One region of the Sporosarcina koreensis genome, then DNA from elsewhere that is predicted to be linked to it. Evidence: a T-box and tRNA genes for the amino acid it is inferred to sense, from the RefSeq annotation. Region 1 holds a T-box; the other holds one or more tRNA genes.

Evidence for each region. The T-box of region 1 lies ahead of serS (serine--tRNA ligase). A T-box ahead of a tRNA ligase gene usually reads a tRNA of that ligase, here a tRNA-Ser.
Region 2: it encodes a tRNA-Ser, which carries the amino acid that the T-box ahead of serS (serine--tRNA ligase) is inferred to sense. The anticodon was not compared.

The regions. Positions count from the first base shown of each region.
Region 1 is NZ_JBHSNP010000022.1:9,891-18,478, reverse strand. Features, by position in the region: gene pdxR (MocR-like pyridoxine biosynthesis transcription factor PdxR) at 1-146, opposite strand, end outside; gene pdxS (pyridoxal 5'-phosphate synthase lyase subunit PdxS) at 403-1,248, shown strand; gene ACFPTP_RS10210 (NUDIX hydrolase) at 1,337-1,918, shown strand; T-box leader at 1,940-2,151, shown strand; gene serS (serine--tRNA ligase) at 2,220-3,494, shown strand; gene tadA (tRNA adenosine(34) deaminase TadA) at 3,515-4,015, opposite strand; gene ACFPTP_RS10195 (deoxynucleoside kinase) at 4,139-4,774, shown strand; gene ACFPTP_RS10190 (deoxynucleoside kinase) at 4,771-5,439, shown strand; gene ACFPTP_RS10185 (YibE/F family protein) at 5,567-6,676, shown strand; gene ACFPTP_RS10180 (YibE/F family protein) at 6,673-7,443, shown strand; gene ACFPTP_RS10175 (acetylglutamate kinase) at 7,640-8,128, shown strand; gene ACFPTP_RS10170 (3-ketoacyl-ACP reductase) at 8,270-8,588, shown strand, end outside.
Region 2 is NZ_JBHSNP010000008.1:123,420-132,007, reverse strand. Features, by position in the region: rRNA gene rrf (5S ribosomal RNA) at 1-99, shown strand, start outside; tRNA gene ACFPTP_RS03795 (tRNA-Val) at 305-380, shown strand; tRNA gene ACFPTP_RS03790 (tRNA-Thr) at 403-478, shown strand; tRNA gene ACFPTP_RS03785 (tRNA-Lys) at 486-561, shown strand; tRNA gene ACFPTP_RS03780 (tRNA-Leu) at 592-673, shown strand; tRNA gene ACFPTP_RS03775 (tRNA-Gly) at 682-756, shown strand; tRNA gene ACFPTP_RS03770 (tRNA-Leu) at 766-854, shown strand; tRNA gene ACFPTP_RS03765 (tRNA-Arg) at 873-949, shown strand; tRNA gene ACFPTP_RS03760 (tRNA-Pro) at 955-1,031, shown strand; tRNA gene ACFPTP_RS03755 (tRNA-Ala) at 1,042-1,117, shown strand; tRNA gene ACFPTP_RS03750 (tRNA-Met) at 1,138-1,211, shown strand; tRNA gene ACFPTP_RS03745 (tRNA-Ile) at 1,220-1,296, shown strand; tRNA gene ACFPTP_RS03740 (tRNA-Ser) at 1,316-1,408, shown strand; tRNA gene ACFPTP_RS03735 (tRNA-Met) at 1,600-1,674, shown strand; tRNA gene ACFPTP_RS03730 (tRNA-Asp) at 1,678-1,753, shown strand; tRNA gene ACFPTP_RS03725 (tRNA-Phe) at 1,834-1,909, shown strand; tRNA gene ACFPTP_RS03720 (tRNA-Gly) at 1,916-1,989, shown strand; tRNA gene ACFPTP_RS03715 (tRNA-Ile) at 1,991-2,064, shown strand; tRNA gene ACFPTP_RS03710 (tRNA-Asn) at 2,071-2,145, shown strand; tRNA gene ACFPTP_RS03705 (tRNA-Ser) at 2,155-2,245, shown strand; tRNA gene ACFPTP_RS03700 (tRNA-Glu) at 2,255-2,326, shown strand; gene ACFPTP_RS03695 (TraR/DksA C4-type zinc finger protein) at 2,633-3,370, opposite strand; gene ACFPTP_RS03690 (1,4-dihydroxy-2-naphthoate polyprenyltransferase) at 3,537-4,448, opposite strand; gene ACFPTP_RS03685 (isochorismate synthase) at 4,644-6,029, shown strand; gene menD (2-succinyl-5-enolpyruvyl-6-hydroxy-3-cyclohexene-1-carboxylic-acid synthase) at 6,022-7,734, shown strand; gene menH (2-succinyl-6-hydroxy-2,4-cyclohexadiene-1-carboxylate synthase) at 7,727-8,548, shown strand; gene menB (1,4-dihydroxy-2-naphthoyl-CoA synthase) at 8,567-8,588, shown strand, end outside.

The DNA of each region.
Region 1 (8,588 bases):
AGGAATTCGCCAAGTTTTCGTTTAGAAGGGAGCTTTTCGCCGACGACGAGCTTCCCTTCAGTGATATCGTTTCGAATTTGTTGGTAGATTTGCTCGTAGAGAGGCGTTTCGCTTTCTTTATTTAGTTCAATTAGAAGCATTTCCATTTGATGCACCTCGCCTAAAAAAGTTATCGATCATTTCCTTGGGGTTATCGGTCATTTCCCGGGATATATCGATCAATTTGAATGAGTTATCGGTCATTTCCTGGAAGTTATCTGTCACTTTCCAAGAGTTATTGTCATTTCGTGACCTTTGACCTAATACTTAACTTTCTCTGACCCCTTCACTTATCATTAAACTGAGTATTTTAATATGGTCATAGTCTAGTATACTGAACAAAATGAAAAGGGGGAAGAGAAAATGGATTTTAAATATGGCGGCGTCATAATGGATGTTATTAACGCGGAGCAGGCAAAAGTGGCGGAAGCGGCAGGTGCTGTCGCAGTCATGGCGCTTGAGCGTGTCCCTTCGGACATCCGGGCAGCGGGCGGTGTCGCACGGATGGCGGATCCGCGCATTGTTGAAGAAGTGCAAAAGGCGGTTTCAATCCCGGTTATGGCAAAAGTGCGGATTGGACATATTTCGGAAGCACGTGTGCTGGAGGCAATGGGTGTGGATTTCATCGATGAAAGTGAAGTGTTGACGCCGGCTGATGACGAGTTTCATTTATTGAAGAGTGATTATAAAGTGCCGTTCGTCTGCGGTGCTCGTAATCTTGGCGAAGCGGCGCGTCGACTCGGAGAAGGAGCAAAGATGCTTCGTACGAAAGGTGAGCCGGGAACAGGCAATATCGTCGAAGCGGTACGCCATCTGCGTCAAGTGAACGCGCAAGTTAACAAAATCGTTCATATGAATAATGATGAGCTGATGGTGGCGGCGAGAGATTTGGCCGCACCTTATGATGTGCTGCTCACAATCCGTGAAGCGAAGCGTCTACCGGTTACCAATTATGCAGCAGGCGGCGTAGCGACTCCTGCAGATGCGGCACTCATGATGGAGCTTGGCGCTGACGGCGTATTCGTCGGTTCGGGCATCTTCAAATCCGACAACCCTGAACGCTTCGCGCGTGCGATTGTCATGGCAACGGAAGACTTCCAGAACTATGCATTGATCGGTGATTTATCCAAAGATATCGGCACACCGATGAAAGGTTTGGAAATCAGCAAGCTAGCTGAAAGTGAATTGATGGCGGTACGTGGAGTCTGATAGTTGGAGGCCAGGGCATTTTATATGTTCTGGCCTTTGCTAATTATGTGTTTTTGCAATAAAATTAGGGGAGTTGGGAGGTCTTAACTTGGCAGAGCGTTTAAAAGTATTCGATGAAAATTATACGTATATCGGCGAGGAAACAAGAGAAGCCATCCATAAGAAAGGCTTGTGGCATGAGACGTTTCATTGTTGGCTAGTGGATGAAACGAATGTTTTTATTCAAAAAAGAAGCTCCTCAAAAAAAGATTTTCCAAGCTTGTATGATATAACAGCTGCAGGCCATTTGCTGGTGGATGAGGATATTATGGACGGAATCCGTGAAGTCGAAGAGGAGCTTGGCATACAAGTGGATCTATCCAAGTTAAAACGGATGGGTTTCGTTCGGGATGTCATCAGGCTGCCAGATTTCATTGACAAGGAATTTGCGAATGTTTTTCTTTATCAATCAAGTTTCGCACCGAATGATTTTACATTGCAGCAGGAGGAAGTGGAGAGCATCCATTCCGTTCCGATAAAAGATTTGCAGGCGCTGTTCAGGGGTGAAGTGGACGAAATCATATTTGGGAATGAAATCCCCCTAACACTGTCCGATTTTGTTCCACATGAAACAACGTACTTCCAAGCGGTTGCGGAATTCTTGGACCTTGCCAAAAGCTCAGGGATGTAGTAAAGTGATGTTAATTTCAAATTAAAGACGATGATGGGAAGCAGTAACAAGCACGTTTTTCAAAGAGAGCCGGCGGGTGGTGCGAGCCGGTAAAGACACTTGTGAATCCGTCCCTGAGTAGCCGGGCTGAACGAATAGTATGCCTAGCCGGACATTGAACCGTTATTTCAAAGAGTGGATCAGCTTTTTGCTGGTCAATTTGGGTGGCAACGCGGGTAGTTCTCGTCCCTTGTATAGGGGATAGAGGGCTTTTTTTGTGTTCAAAAATCGTCGTCAAATTATATTAGAGGAGGAATCGGCTATGTTAGACATTAAATTGCTTCGTGCGAACTTTGATGAAGTGAAAGCGAAACTTACGAAGCGCGGAGAAGACCTGACGGATTTGGATAAATTCGTTGGACTGGATGAAAAACGGAGAGAACTGATTGCGAAAGTGGAAGTGCTGAAGGCGGAGCGCAATGAAGTTTCGCAAAAAGTGGCGGAAATGAAACGCAATAAGGAAAATGCGGATGACGTCATCGCACGCATGCGTGAAGTCGGTGATGAAATCAAGTCACTTGATGAGCAATTGCATCAAGTCGAAGAAGATTTGAATTACATCATGATGCGCATTCCGAACATTCCACATGAATCGGTTCCGGTAGGTGACAGCGAAGACGATAACGTCGAAGTCCGTACATGGGGCGAGAAGCCTGAATTCACTTTCGAACCGAAGCCGCATTGGGAAATCGGTACGGATCTGAACTTGCTTGATTTTGAACGAGCAGCGAAAGTGACGGGCAGCCGTTTCGTATTCTACCGTGGACTTGGCGCAAGACTTGAACGTGCATTGATCAGCTTCATGCTTGACCTTCATGTGGAGGAGCATGGCTATGAGGAAATGCTGCCGCCATATTTGGTGAACCGTACGAGCTTGACGGGCACGGGCCAATTGCCGAAATTCGAAGAGGATGCGTTCTTGATCGAGGAAGAGGATTATTTCTTAATTCCAACGTCCGAAGTTCCGGTGACGAACTATTACCGTGACGAAATTCTCGATGGAACTCAATTGCCGGTCGCCTATACGGCATACAGCACGAACTTCCGTTCAGAGGCTGGATCAGCGGGCCGTGATACGCGTGGGTTGATCCGTCAGCATCAGTTCAATAAAGTTGAGCTTGTCCGCTTTGTGAAACCGGAAGAATCTTACGATGAGCTTGAGAAATTGACGGGGCATGCGGAGAAAGTATTGCAATTGCTCGGACTGCCATACCGTGTCCTAAAAATGTGTACAGCAGACCTCGGATTCACAGCTGCGAAGAAATATGATATCGAAGTATGGATTCCGACGCAAGACACATACCGTGAAATCTCTTCTTGCTCAAACTTCGAGGATTTCCAAGCGAGACGCGCATCTATCCGTTTCCGCCGCGAACAAGGCGCGAAGCCTGAATTCGTTCATACATTGAACGGAAGCGGTTTGGCAATCGGCCGGACAGTCGCCGCCATCCTTGAAAACTTCCAGCAGGAGGACGGATCTGTCGTCATTCCGGAAGTGTTGCGTCCGTATATGGGTGGAAAAGAAGTCATCAAATAATTAATAAAGGCGATGCGGAGTCACTCGACTTTTCGCATCGCCTTTTTTTGCTCTTTTTTCTTCTCCCGCAACGACCTGAAAAAGTTCGTCAGCATCGCTCCGCATTCATCCCCAAGCACGCCTTCCGCCACTTCGCATTCATGATTGAAGCGCGGATCATTCAGCAAACGGTACAATGAATCGACGCAGCCGCCCTTAGGATCGCGTGCACCGTACACAACACGTGGAATCCTAGATTGTAAAATCGCGCCAGCGCACATCGGGCAAGGCTCAAGCGTCACATACAAAGTCGTCTCCTCGAGCCGCCAGCTGCCGATTTCCTGACATGCATCCTGAATCGCGGAAAGTTCGGCATGTGTCACTGCATTCTGCGACGTTTCCCGTAAATTATGGGCACGGGCAATAACCTCACCGTCTTTCACGATGACTGCTCCAATCGGGACTTCACCGATTTCTTCTGCCTTCTTCGCTTCTTCTATCGCCATCCGCATGAATCCGCGGTCCATTTCAAAAACATCCATCAATCATCGCTCCTTACAAGACAGTGTACCATCCACCAGCCAATTTGCGGCAACATCTATGTTTCAACATCTCTATATGGTAAAATGAAGTGCAGAAATTGTCGAATCAAAGGAGAGCTTTTTATGTCTGTTCCGTTCATTACGGTAGAGGGGCCGATTGGCGTAGGTAAAACGACGCTGTCAAAGGCGATTGCTGAGGCGCAGCGGTTCCATCAGTTAAGCGAAATCGTGGATGAAAATCCATTTTTGAATAAATTTTACGAAGACATCGAGGAGTGGAGCTTTCAAACCGAAATGTTCTTTCTCTGCAACCGATATAAGCAATTAAGCGATATCCAGAAGAAATATTTAAGCAAACAACAACCGGTCGTGGCAGATTATCATATATTCAAGAACCTCATTTTTGCAAGGCGTTCGCTTCCAGCGGATGAATACGCCAAATACGAAGAGATTTATCATATATTGACGAAGGACATGCCTGTTCCGAATGTTATTATTTACCTTCATGCCACGCTCGATACGCTCATGAAGCGGATTGCGCTACGTGGACGGGATTTCGAAAAGAATATCGATCCTTCCTATTTGCAAAGGCTGTCGGAGGATTACGAACAGTTCATCGCAGATTTTGAAGCAGCCCATCCGGATATCCCGGTGCTGCATTTCAACGGTGATGAAATAGATTTTGTCAATGATGCAGGCGATTTACAAGCGATTCTCAGCAAAGTCGATGAGACGATAAGAAAAGGAGCAGTACAATGAATTTAAGAGAGAAATATGGGATTCCGAAAAATGCGGTCATCACGATTGCAGGTACGGTAGGGGCCGGAAAATCGACGATGACGAATGCACTTGCGAACGCATTGGATTTCCGGACTTCATTGGAAAATGTAGATAAGAATCCTTATCTTGACCGCTTTTACGATGACTTTGAAAAATGGAGCTTCCATTTGCAAATCTATTTTCTGGCGGAACGTTTCAAGGAACAGAAACGTATTTTCGAATATGGCGGCGGCTTTATCCAAGACCGTTCCATTTATGAAGATACAGGAATCTTCGCCAAGATGCATAAGGACAAAGGGACGATGGATCCGGTCGATTACGATACCTATACGAAACTATTCGACGCGATGGTCATGACTCCGTATTTCCCGCATCCCGACCTGCTCGTCTATTTGGACGGCCCGTTCGAGAAAATTCTTGCACGAATCCAGGAGAGAGGCCGCCAGATGGAGCAGCAGACGCCGCTTTCCTATTGGGAAGAGCTGCATGAGCGCTACGTTAAGTGGATAGATTCCTTCAATGCGTGTCCGGTGCTTCGCATCGATATTACGGATTACGATCTGAAAAGCAATCCCCATGAAGTGGAAACGGTCGTTGAACGAATCGGCAATATGCTGAATTTGTCGGCAACGCTGAAAAAATAAAAATAAAAACGAAAGAAGCGTCGTAAATGAATCATATTTGCGATGCTTCTTTCGTTTTCGGTATAGTGGGATGTAACTTACATTTGGAGGGTTTTATTTGAATGTTATCAAAAACAGATTTAAAAAGATGACATATAAACAAATTCTTCTTTTTACTGTCATAGGACTTTGCTTTGCCATTTCTATGATATTTATTAATAATAATTACTCGTTTTACGAGCAGCCAATCGCAAAAGTCATTCAAACCGAGGTGGCAGAAGCATCCGCCATCACGGATATGAACAATAACAAAGACCAACTGTTCATACAGCATATCATTGCCGAAATAAAAAACGGAGAATATGAAGGGCAGTTGATAAAGTTAACGAATAAGTATTCTTCGTCAGGAGCTTACGATCAACAATACCGTGTCGGCAATGGGCTATTCGTGTCGATTAATCCGAAAAGCGAAGGGGATTCCACATTAACCGGAAGCATCACCAATGTAAAACGTGACCAATTCGTTGTGCTGGTCGCTTGGATTTTCATCTTCATGTTACTCATTACAGGCAAGAAGCAAGGATTGCTTTCAATTATTAGCTTGGCGGTCAATGCTACTTTATTATCCTTCGCCTTAGATGTTTACATTAAAAACCCATCGATCAGTTTAGTTTTGATATGCGCTGTCAGTGGGATTGTATTTACGATCATTTCCTTGACGATCGTCAGCGGTTTTAATGAAAAGACCTATGCTGCAATCATCGCGACCCTATTAGGGACACTTATTTCTCTCTGCATCGCTTACATAGTAATAGGGGCAACCTCAGGAAACGGGCTCCGCTATGAAGAGATGCAGTTTTTGACGCGCCCCTACCAGATGGTCTTTATGGCAGGACTGCTCATTGGATCGTTAGGCGCCGTAATGGACGTTGCCATAACTATGTCCTCCTCACTCTTCGCCTTATATGAACAAAATAACGATATATCCGTGAAAGCATTGAAAGCCTCGGGTATTGATATCGGCAAAGATATTATGGGAACAATCACAAGCATTTTGTTTTTCGCTTACCTGAGCGGGTCAATTCCTGTCATCATTTTATACTTGAAAAATGCTTCCCTTCTGGGTTTCACCCTTTCCATGAATCTTTCCCTAGAATTGGCCCGAGCCCTCGTCGGAGGAATTGGAATTGTATTGACGATTCCGATCGGTCTTTATACGACGCTTTATTTTGTCAGTCGAAAGAGGGCGAATTCATGAATGTAATTGTTGTGCTGGCAATCATTTTATTCTTGCTCATGTTGATTCTCGGAGGGAAAAAAGGGATCAGATCTTTTGTCTCCCTATTCTTGAACTTTGGTGTCATCATGTTCACGATCTTTCTGATGACAAATCCGCAATGGAATCCCATTATCATAACGATCATTGCATGTATATTCATTAGTTGCATCAGCTTGTTTTTCATTAATGAAGTAAATAGTAAAACGATCGCCGCTTTTATATCCACGATGGTTACCATTGTGTTGTTGCTTTTCTTTATCGTCCTTGTGACGAAATATGCAATGATCCAAGGCTTTGGAGAAGAGGAAATAAACGAGCTAGGTGTATTTTCACTTTTCATCGGAATCGACTTCACGAAACTGTTAGCCTCGGTCATTATTATGAGTACAATCGGCGCCATTATGGACGTAGCTATTTCAATGGCGGCATCCATGCATGAAATCTTCAACAATAACCCGTCCATCAGCGGAAGAGATTTATTTACATCGGGATTAAGCGTCGGGAGAGATATTTTGGGAGCAGATACGAATACATTGTTTTTCGTATTTTTTGGAGGATATCTAGCATTGCTTTTATGGTTCAAAGATCTACATTATTCCATTGGGGGAATCGTCAACTCCAAAATATTCAGCGCCGAGATGATTTCGATTCTTTGTGCCGGTATCGGAGTGGCGCTGAGTCTTCCGATTGCTTCGGGAATCAATGCATATCTGTTAATTAGGAATAGGGAAAAACGGCAGGCGTAGATGATACCGGGCAAATTCACCAAGATCGCTTTATTCGAATAATATGTACTGACCCAAGTATGAATGTTGGAGTGGTGCAGTGAATCAATTTTACGGAAATACTATGCCGGTTAATATGATGCAGCCCGTTAATTGCTATAGCAAAGCCCAAGTTGAATTATGGAATAAAAACCGGCTTCTTTGGGAGCAACATGTCATGTGGACACGGATGGCCATCACCGCAATCGTCTTCAAAGTGCCGGATTTGAAATTTGTTCTCGCGCGCCTATTGCGCAATGCAACGGATATGGGGAATGCCATTAGACCGTATTACGGCGATGCAATTGCAGATGAATATCGCGACCTCATTTCGGAGCATTTGACGCTTGCAGCAGAATTGGTGACCGCAGCCGCAAATGGGGAAACGGAAAAGGCGGAGCAAAAAGAGGCCGATTGGTACCGCAACGCAGACAAAATTGCGGAATTCCTTCATCGGATCAATCCATACATTGATCAGGAAGCTTTCCGGAAAATGCTTTATACTCATTTGGCTTTGACGAAGCTTGAAGCGGTTTGCATGATCCAAAAGAATTTTGAATTGGAAGTTCAAGTGTTCGACCAGATCGAGGCGGAAGCATTAATGATGGCGGATATGCTGTCAGAAGGGATATTCAGACAATTCCCTTACATGTTTGTGCCAGGATGAAAGTAAGCAGTGGATAGTACGTTTAGTAAGCGTACATATCCACTGCTTTTAAATTTCATTTTTTGCAACCAATCGTGAGTACAGCATATACATTCGTTTTCGCCTAAAATAGAGCTATCACAATAAAAGGAGCGGAAAATCATGCAATCTATCGCAGGAAAAGTGGCATTAATTACAGGAGCAGGGCGTGGAATCGGACGTGCAACAGCATTGGCATTTGCAAAAGAAGGTATTCACGTAGGGCTTGTTGGCCGTACGCTTGAAAATTTACAACGGGTCGCAGAGGAACTTAAACAGTATGATGTGAAGGTAGCATACGCTGCTGCAGACGTAGCGGATTTAGACTCAATAACATCAGCAGTCGAATCAATTCGCGGAGAGCTAGGCCCGATCGACATTTTAGTGAATAACGCCGGCATCTCAAAGTTTGGCGGCTTCATGGACTTAACGCCTGAAGAAT
Region 2 (8,588 bases), on a different contig from region 1:
AGAGGTCACACCCGTTCCCATACCGAACACGGAAGTTAAGCTCTTCAGCGCCGATGGTAGTAGGGGGCTTCCCCCTGTGAGAGTAGGACGTCGCCGGGCCGAACCAATTCATTACATAGTAAATGGACAAGCATTAATGCTGCAGACGCAGTAACGAGAAGCTTATCGCAACTCCCCGTTAAAATCGGGAGAAGCGAACAGGACAAGGAAGCGATTGAGAGAGGGAAGGAGCGTACTACAGTACGTGACTGACTGATCGAATGAAGCTGACGCAGTAATGAGAAGCTTATCGCGATTTTAACATGGAGGATTAGCTCAGCTGGGAGAGCACCTGCCTTACAAGCAGGGGGTCGGCGGTTCGAACCCGTCATCCTCCACCATAATATTTCAAACTAATAAATCGCCGGTGTAGCTCAGTTGGTAGAGCAACTGACTTGTAATCAGTAGGTCGTGGGTTCGACTCCTATCGCCGGCACCACTTTTATGAGCCATTAGCTCAGTCGGTAGAGCATCTGACTTTTAATCAGAGGGTCGCAGGTTCGAATCCTGCATGGCTCACCATTTCTTGACTCTCTGTCTTGATACAAATATGCGGGTGTGGTGGAACTGGCAGACACGCTAGACTTAGGATCTAGTGCCGTAAGGCGTGGGGGTTCGACTCCCTTCACCCGCACTTTCAATGCGGAAGTAGTTCAGTGGTAGAATACGACCTTGCCAAGGTCGGGGTCGCGGGTTCGAATCCCGTCTTCCGCTCCATTTATTTGCGCCGGGGTGGCGGAACTGGCAGACGCACAGGACTTAAAATCCTGCGGTAGGTGACTACCGTACCGGTTCGATTCCGGTTCTCGGCACCAATAAAATTATCATATTATGCGCCCGTAGCTCAATTGGATAGAGCGTCTGACTACGGATCAGAAGGTTGTGGATTCGAATTCTTCCGGGCGCGCCATTATACGGGAAGTAGCTCAGCTTGGTAGAGCACTTGGTTTGGGACCAAGGGGTCGCAGGTTCGAATCCTGTCTTCCCGACCACTTCTTAAATGGGGCCTTAGCTCAGCTGGGAGAGCGCCTGCCTTGCACGCAGGAGGTCAGCGGTTCGATCCCGCTAGGCTCCACCAATTATCTTAATACTTTTCCTGGCGGCGTAGCTCAGCTGGCTAGAGCGTACGGTTCATACCCGTAAGGTCGGGGGTTCGATCCCCTCTGCCGCCATCCTAAAAGGACCTTTAGCTCAGTTGGTTAGAGCAGACGGCTCATAACCGTCCGGTCGCAGGTTCGAGTCCTGCAAGGTCCACCACTATTTGAATAGTCATCACGGAGGAATACCCAAGCCTGGCTGAAGGGATCGGTCTTGAAAACCGACAGGGGTGTTAAAGCCCGCGGGGGTTCGAATCCCTCTTCCTCCGCCATATATTTTTAAAGCAGCAAAAGTGGTTATGGAATACAACTGAATAGTAGGATTTGAAATTCCTACAACTAACATTATCGCGGGGTGGAGCAACGAGCATAGCAACGGATGCGAGTAACACCGACAGCGAAGCGTAAGGTGTCTCTTATGCAAATAGCGTAGCAAGTATTAAGAAGTAAGTATTAACATTATCGCGGGGTGGAGCAGTGGTAGCTCGTCGGGCTCATAACCCGAAGGTCGCAGGTTCAAATCCTGCCCCCGCAACCAAAAGGTCCCGTGGTGTAGCGGTTAACATGCCTGCCTGTCACGCAGGAGATCGCCGGTTCGATCCCGGTCGGGACCGCCATTTTCTTTCATTACATACGATTTGATGATTGCAGATTTCTAAGTGACTCTAGAGAAATTATCAGTTTACCAAATCAATGTGGCTCAGTAGCTCAGTCGGTAGAGCAAAGGACTGAAAATCCTTGTGTCGGCGGTTCGATTCCGTCCTGAGCCACCATTCCTTGCGGGTGTAGTTTAGTGGTAAAACCTCAGCCTTCCAAGCTGATGATGAGGGTTCGATTCCCTTCACCCGCTCCATGGGCCTATAGCTCAGCTGGTTAGAGCGCACGCCTGATAAGCGTGAGGTCGGTGGTTCGAGTCCACTTAGGCCCATCATATTCCGCAGTAGCTCAGTGGTAGAGCAATCGGCTGTTAACCGATCGGTCGTAGGTTCGAGTCCTACCTGCGGAGCCAATTTTATACGGGGAAGTACTCAAGAGGCTCAAGAGGCGCCCCTGCTAAGGGCGTAGGTCGCGAAAGCGGCGCGAGGGTTCGAATCCCTCCTTCTCCGCCATATATGATTGGCCCCTTGGTCAAGCGGTTAAGACACCGCCCTTTCACGGCGGTAACACGGGTTCGAATCCCGTAGGGGTCATACTAGTTTCAAATGAAAAACAGGCTAAGAAAAAATGTTGCATTTTTTCTTAGCCTGTTTTTTTCTATTCGTATCAAATTAATTACGTGACGACCTGGATTGGGCGCGCAAAGTCCTACATTGGACGCAAAACAGACTGCTTTGGGCGTAAGAAAACCTACATTGGGCGAAGAATGATCCGCTTTGGGCGCTTAAAGGTCAATTATAGGCGCTAAATGGTCCACTTTGGGCGTATGGCGTATGAGGCCTCACTTTGGGCGAAGGCATTCCCCGACACGCTGCTTTCTGACGAGTATTCCACTCTCGTCACTTTTCCTCACCCGTATAACTATCCCTGCGATGATAGGGAATATCCCCTAAAGGAGATTCCAATCCTTCATCGTCTAATTTGCCTTCATATTCCTCAGATATATCTGATCTTACAAATCCTCGCTTTTCGCCTGTGATGTCGGTGCTGACGAACTCTTCCACTTCTTCCGCCGCTCCGTCCAATATTTCATCATCATAAAGAGTATTATAGTCATCATGATCTCCTATAAAATCGGATGGTGTTTCGGATGTACCCGATTTAGCTATTTCCTGAAAGCTGTCCTGGCTGTCCCTATAAATGCCCTCTCGTCTGTCTGCATATGAGTTCGGATTGGCCATGATCAATCGATCCTCTTCCGATGGTCTGTCGTCCGGTACATCCTGTTCCGGCGTATGATCAATGCAGTATGTTGTATAAGGGAGCGCTTCCAGCCGTTCGAATGGGATTTCCTTCTTACACTCTTCGCAATATCCGTATGTCCCATTCTTCAAAGCCTGCAAAGCATACTCCACTTTGCCGGCTTCATCGCCTGCGTGCACATTCAAAGCGAGATCCTTTTCCCTTTCAAATAGCTCCGTGCCCATGTCGGCAGGGTGATTGTCATACGTAGATAATTCTCCTACTTCTTCCCGTGCGGAATCCCGAATGTCTGTTTCATTTTCCGTTTTCTGAAATTGTGATTTCATTTCCAGTAAACTTTCCTTGAGTTCTGTTTTCTGTTGCTCCGTTAACATGTTCAGCACATCCTTTTATGTTAGTTGCGTTAGTATGCTCATCGCACAATGACTTCATAATGAATCGTTGTATCATCTCAATTCCTTTTGAATCGATGAACTAAACATGGAAGACAAATACAGACAAAAAAATGGACTCGCAACTAGTTGCAAGTCCATCGATACCTTATAGAAATTGTCCGATCAGTATGCTGATACCGAGCAATAAACCGAAAAGAGTATTTGTCACAGCCGTATTCTTCATCGCAGGCATGACCTGTAAAGGAAGCAGATGAGCGCGGAAGGTGGCAATGGCATTTATCGGTTTACGTACACTCAGAAATACGAGCAATGCCCAAGGGGTAAGATATCCTAAAACAATGAGTATGATTATCCAGCAATAAGAAACGATAAAGAATGAAGCAAGGATCGTAATCGCATTGGATCTCCCTACAAGGATGGCCAGCGTCTTCCTGCCGCCTTCTTTATCACCTTCCAAGTCGCGGATGTTGTTTGCCATCATGATGGCAGCGACGAGGAGCATGCTCGGAATCGAAATGAGAACAGCGTCTGTCGTCACTACGCCTGTCTGTATATAAAAGGCGATAAGGATCAGCAGCATGCCCATGACTACTCCGGATACAAGTTCTCCGAAAGGCGTGTAAGCGATCGGAATCGGTCCGCCTGTGTACAAGTAGCCGATCAGCATTGAAATGGCTCCGACGAGTGCAAGCATCCAAGAGGTCTCAAGGCAAATATAAATCCCGATCAGAACGGATATAGCATACAGCGCAAGCGCAATTTGCAAAACGGTTTTCGGCTTTACGCCGTTACGGACGATTGTCCCTCCGATTCCGACGGAGTTTTCGTTGTCCAATCCCCGTTTGAAGTCGTAGTATTCATTGAACATATTCGTAGCCATCTGAATGAAAAGACTGGCGATCAGCATGGCGAAAAATAAAGGAAAATGTAATTTTCCGTGAGTCAAAGCAATCATTGTTCCTAGGAAAACCGGAGCGAAAGCCGCAGTCAGAGTATGTGGTCTCGTAAGCTGCCACCATATTCGCCATCCGGAATCAGCTTTAATAGTATGTTGCAATGTATTCTCTCCTATCCTCGTGTTTCCGTTATCCATTGTACTCCAAAACGGCTGAAAGAGGTATCCTTGTTTGCATTATCTATGCGAGAAACACGATATTCCGGTATAATGGAACTAAGAAACTCATTCTTCTACAAAAAAAATAATACGTGTTTCATTGCAAGACGATGGATTGAAGATGAAGGAGAGAAAATGATGGGTCACAAGATGACGGATGTTCGTGAAATACAAAAAGTGATGATATCTCCTAGTACGCGCTTCTTCACGGAAACTGTCGAAGTCGGAAGGATATCACCCTTGTCTTTTTTTGAAGCAGGCGCTTCGCAATACAAAGACAAACGGTTCTACTGGCAAAATGCCGATAAGACATTGACGCTTGTCGGGATTGGACATGCCTATACGTTGGCAACCGCAAAAGCGGGAAGCCGTTTTAAGGATATATCGGAGCAATGGAAGCAGCTATGTTCCATTCTCATAAAAGAAGAAAAAGATATCGATCCTGTCCTATTCGGCGGGTTTTCATTTGATGAGAAAAACAGGAAGGAATCGGAGTGGGAAGGATTCCCGTCCGGTTATTTCGTTGTGCCTTCATTTCAATTGAAAATCGAGGAAGGCAAGACGATGGTTTCGATCAATATGATCACCGATTGTAAAGAAGCCGCTGAGGATTTTGAAAGGCTACGGGAAGAACGCGACAAACTGATCCACATCGCCCAGGTGGAGGAGTTTGATTTTGCGAATGATAATAAGGTCGTCGCTACGACAGAACGGGGTAAGAAGCAGTATTTGGATGCAGTGGAAAACGTCACTGCCTCCATTCGGAAAGGCAAAGCTGACAAGGTCGTCATTGCCAGAGCGCTTGAGCTTCAATTTGAACGCGATTTCAATAACGTCAAAGCATTGCATGCCATTACGAATGAACAGCAGGAGAGCTACCACTTCGGGCTTCAAAGAGGGGGTTCACTGTTCTTTGGTGCAACGCCTGAGCGTCTAATCGAAATCAAAGATGGAAAAGCCTACTCGGCATGTGTAGCCGGATCGATCCGTCGCGGAAAATCCGCCCAGGAAGACCGGGAACTCGGTGAGGAGCTTCTTGGGGATCGCAAAAACCGGGAAGAGCATCAGCACGTCGTCAGCATGATTTCAAATGTGTTTAATAAATATTGCAGCGAAGTGCTCATTCCGAAAACACCGAAGCTGATGAAAATAAGAGATATCCAGCATCTCTACACGCCTGTCCAGGGTACGCTTGGCCAGGAAAATGATATCTTCTCATTCGTGGAGGCATTGCATCCGACTCCGGCGCTTGGAGGGGTTCCGACGAATGTCGCTTTGGAAATCATTCGTCATGAGGAAGGTATGGATAGAGGCTATTACGCAGCTCCAATCGGTTGGATTGATGCCTCAGGCAATGGGGAATTTGCCGTGGCCATCCGTTCTGCGCTGCTAGACGGCGACCGGGCATATCTATACGCGGGGGGAGGAATCGTTGCGGATTCCGTTCCCGAACTGGAATATGACGAAACTTGGGTGAAATTCAGACCGGTATTGCGGGCGCTTGGAGGAAAGCTGAATGGATGAACAACGAATTTTGACGGACCACGTATTACGGATGACAGATACATTGCTGCAGGCAGGCGTGAAGGAGGCAGTCATCAGTCCAGGCTCCCGTTCCACGCCTCTAGCCTATGCTTTCGCTGCGTCAGACAAGATGCAGACCTATATGCAAGTCGATGAACGGTCGGCAGCATATTTTGCGCTAGGTTTAGCGAAGGCATCCGGCCGGCCTGTTGTTCTTTTATGTACATCGGGAACAGCGGCCTCTAACTATCATCCTGCCATTACCGAAGCGTTCTATGCTCGCATTCCGCTCATTGTCCTGACGGCTGACCGTCCACATGAATTGAGGGGCGTTGGCGCACCGCAGGCGATCGATCAACTGAATATGTATGGAAAGCATGTGAAGTTCAGTGTGGACCTTCCAATTGCGGAGGATAATGAAGAGCTGGATTGGTTTTTGGAAAGGCATGTCAATCGCGCCGTCTCCGTTGCATTAACAAAACCGATGGGGCCGATCCATTTGAATATCCCGTTACGGGAGCCGCTGCTCATCGATTTTGATAGGAAATCAAAAGCCTCGACGTTCGTTGAACGGATCCATGGGGAAATTGAACTGACAGCTATTCAAAAACAGTCGCTATCCGCCCTCTTTTCAGAAGCGGAAAGTGGACTGGTCATAGCCGGGGAATTGCCGGTCGGATTTGATAAGGATGCATTCTGGAACTTTGCAAAGCGATTGCAATGGCCCGTGCTATGCGATCCTTTATCCAATTTGAGATCGGAAGTTCCTGAAGACTGCAGAACATTGTGCATCGCTCATTATGATGCGATTTTGAAAAGCGACTTGTTCAAGTCGAATGCAGCTCCCGACACGGTCATCCGTTTCGGTGCACAGCCAGTTTCGAAGCCATTGTCTTTATTTTTGAAGAAATGCCGGCCGGAAGTGTTTATTGCTGTGGATGAATCACCGGAATTCCGGGATTCACTTGGCGTCGTGACACATCATCTTCAATGTTCGCCGGAGTCTGTCTATGACGTGCCAGAACAGCAGGAAGCGTCCTCCTATCGTGAGCAATGGTCTTCTGCTGAACAACTTGCTGAAACCGAAACCCTAAAGTATCAGGGAAGCGCAGGGGATGAAGGGGTCATTGTGAAGACGTTATTCGACATGCTTCCGGATGGCAGTGATGTGATCAGCGGTAGCAGCATGCCAATCCGTGATGTCGACACATTTTTCTGCAAGACGGAGAAGGATATCACGATATTTTCCAATCGAGGAACGAATGGGATTGATGGTGTCGTTTCTACGGCGTTTGGCGTCGAAGCGACACGAAAAAGGCCTACGTACCTGCTTATTGGCGATTTGTCCTTTTTACATGACGTCAATGGGTTGATCGTATCGAGATTCCATAAGACGAATCTAACGATTGTCATATTGAATAACGATGGCGGTGGAATTTTTTCCTATCTTCCACAAGCGAGTGTCGAAAACCATTTCGAAGAATTATTCGGCACACCGACAGGCTTGACGTTCGGACATATCGGGGCGATGTATGACGCACAGTACGCTGCTGTTCATACGGTGGAGGAATTCCAAGCAGAATTGCAAAAAGAAAAGACGAAAGACGTCCGGATCATCGAAGTGTTCACGAACAGACCGGTGAATGTGAAAGCCCACCGTGCCTATTGGGCCGAAGTCGTAAAGGGGCTGGAAGGGAATGAGTGAATTGATTCCAGTCCGAGGGCTGTCCTTCTATGTCGAAGTTGAAGGAGAACCACAGTTGCCCGAGGTCGTCTTTCTACACGGTTTTACAGGAACTTCAGCCACATGGAGGGAAGTTCGGGATGAACTGCAAGGGAAATATCGGACAATTGCGATTGACTTGACGGGGCACGGAAAAACAACCGTTCCCGACAAGCCGGAACGCTATTCGATGGAGGAGCAGATTGAAGATTTGGAAGCCCTTTTTGAGCAATTGAAATTGGATTCCTTTTATTTGGTCGGCTACTCAATGGGCGGCCGCATTTCCCTCGCCTATACGGTGCGTTATCCAAAGCGGGTTCAGGCTTTGATCCTCGAAAGTGCATCTCCGGGCTTGGTGGATGAGCAAGCACGGACAGAACGCAGAGCTGCGGACAAAGCACTCGCCAGTAAGATAATGAAGAGAGGCATCGCCTCTTTTGTTGATAAGTGGGAAAGTATTCCCCTTTTTGAATCTCAAAAAAGCCTTCCCGAGGAAAAAAGGCAGGCTATCCGGAATGAAAGACTTCAACAAAGTGCAACCGGACTTGCAAACAGCCTGCTTGGTATCGGAACTGGCAGCCAGGAATCCTATTGGGAAGCCCTTCATTCGATTCAAAATCCTGTTCTTCTTCTAACAGGCGAGCTGGATGCGAAATTTGTAGCAATTGCCCAGGAAATGAATGACCGATCTCCTGCATGGCGACACATTGTCGTTTCAGGCGCCGGACATGCAATTCACGTGGAAAAACCGCGATTGTTTGCTACAATGATTATGGAGTATTTGCAAGACCTATAATAATGGAGGAGGAAGAACATGACACGTCAATGGGAAACAA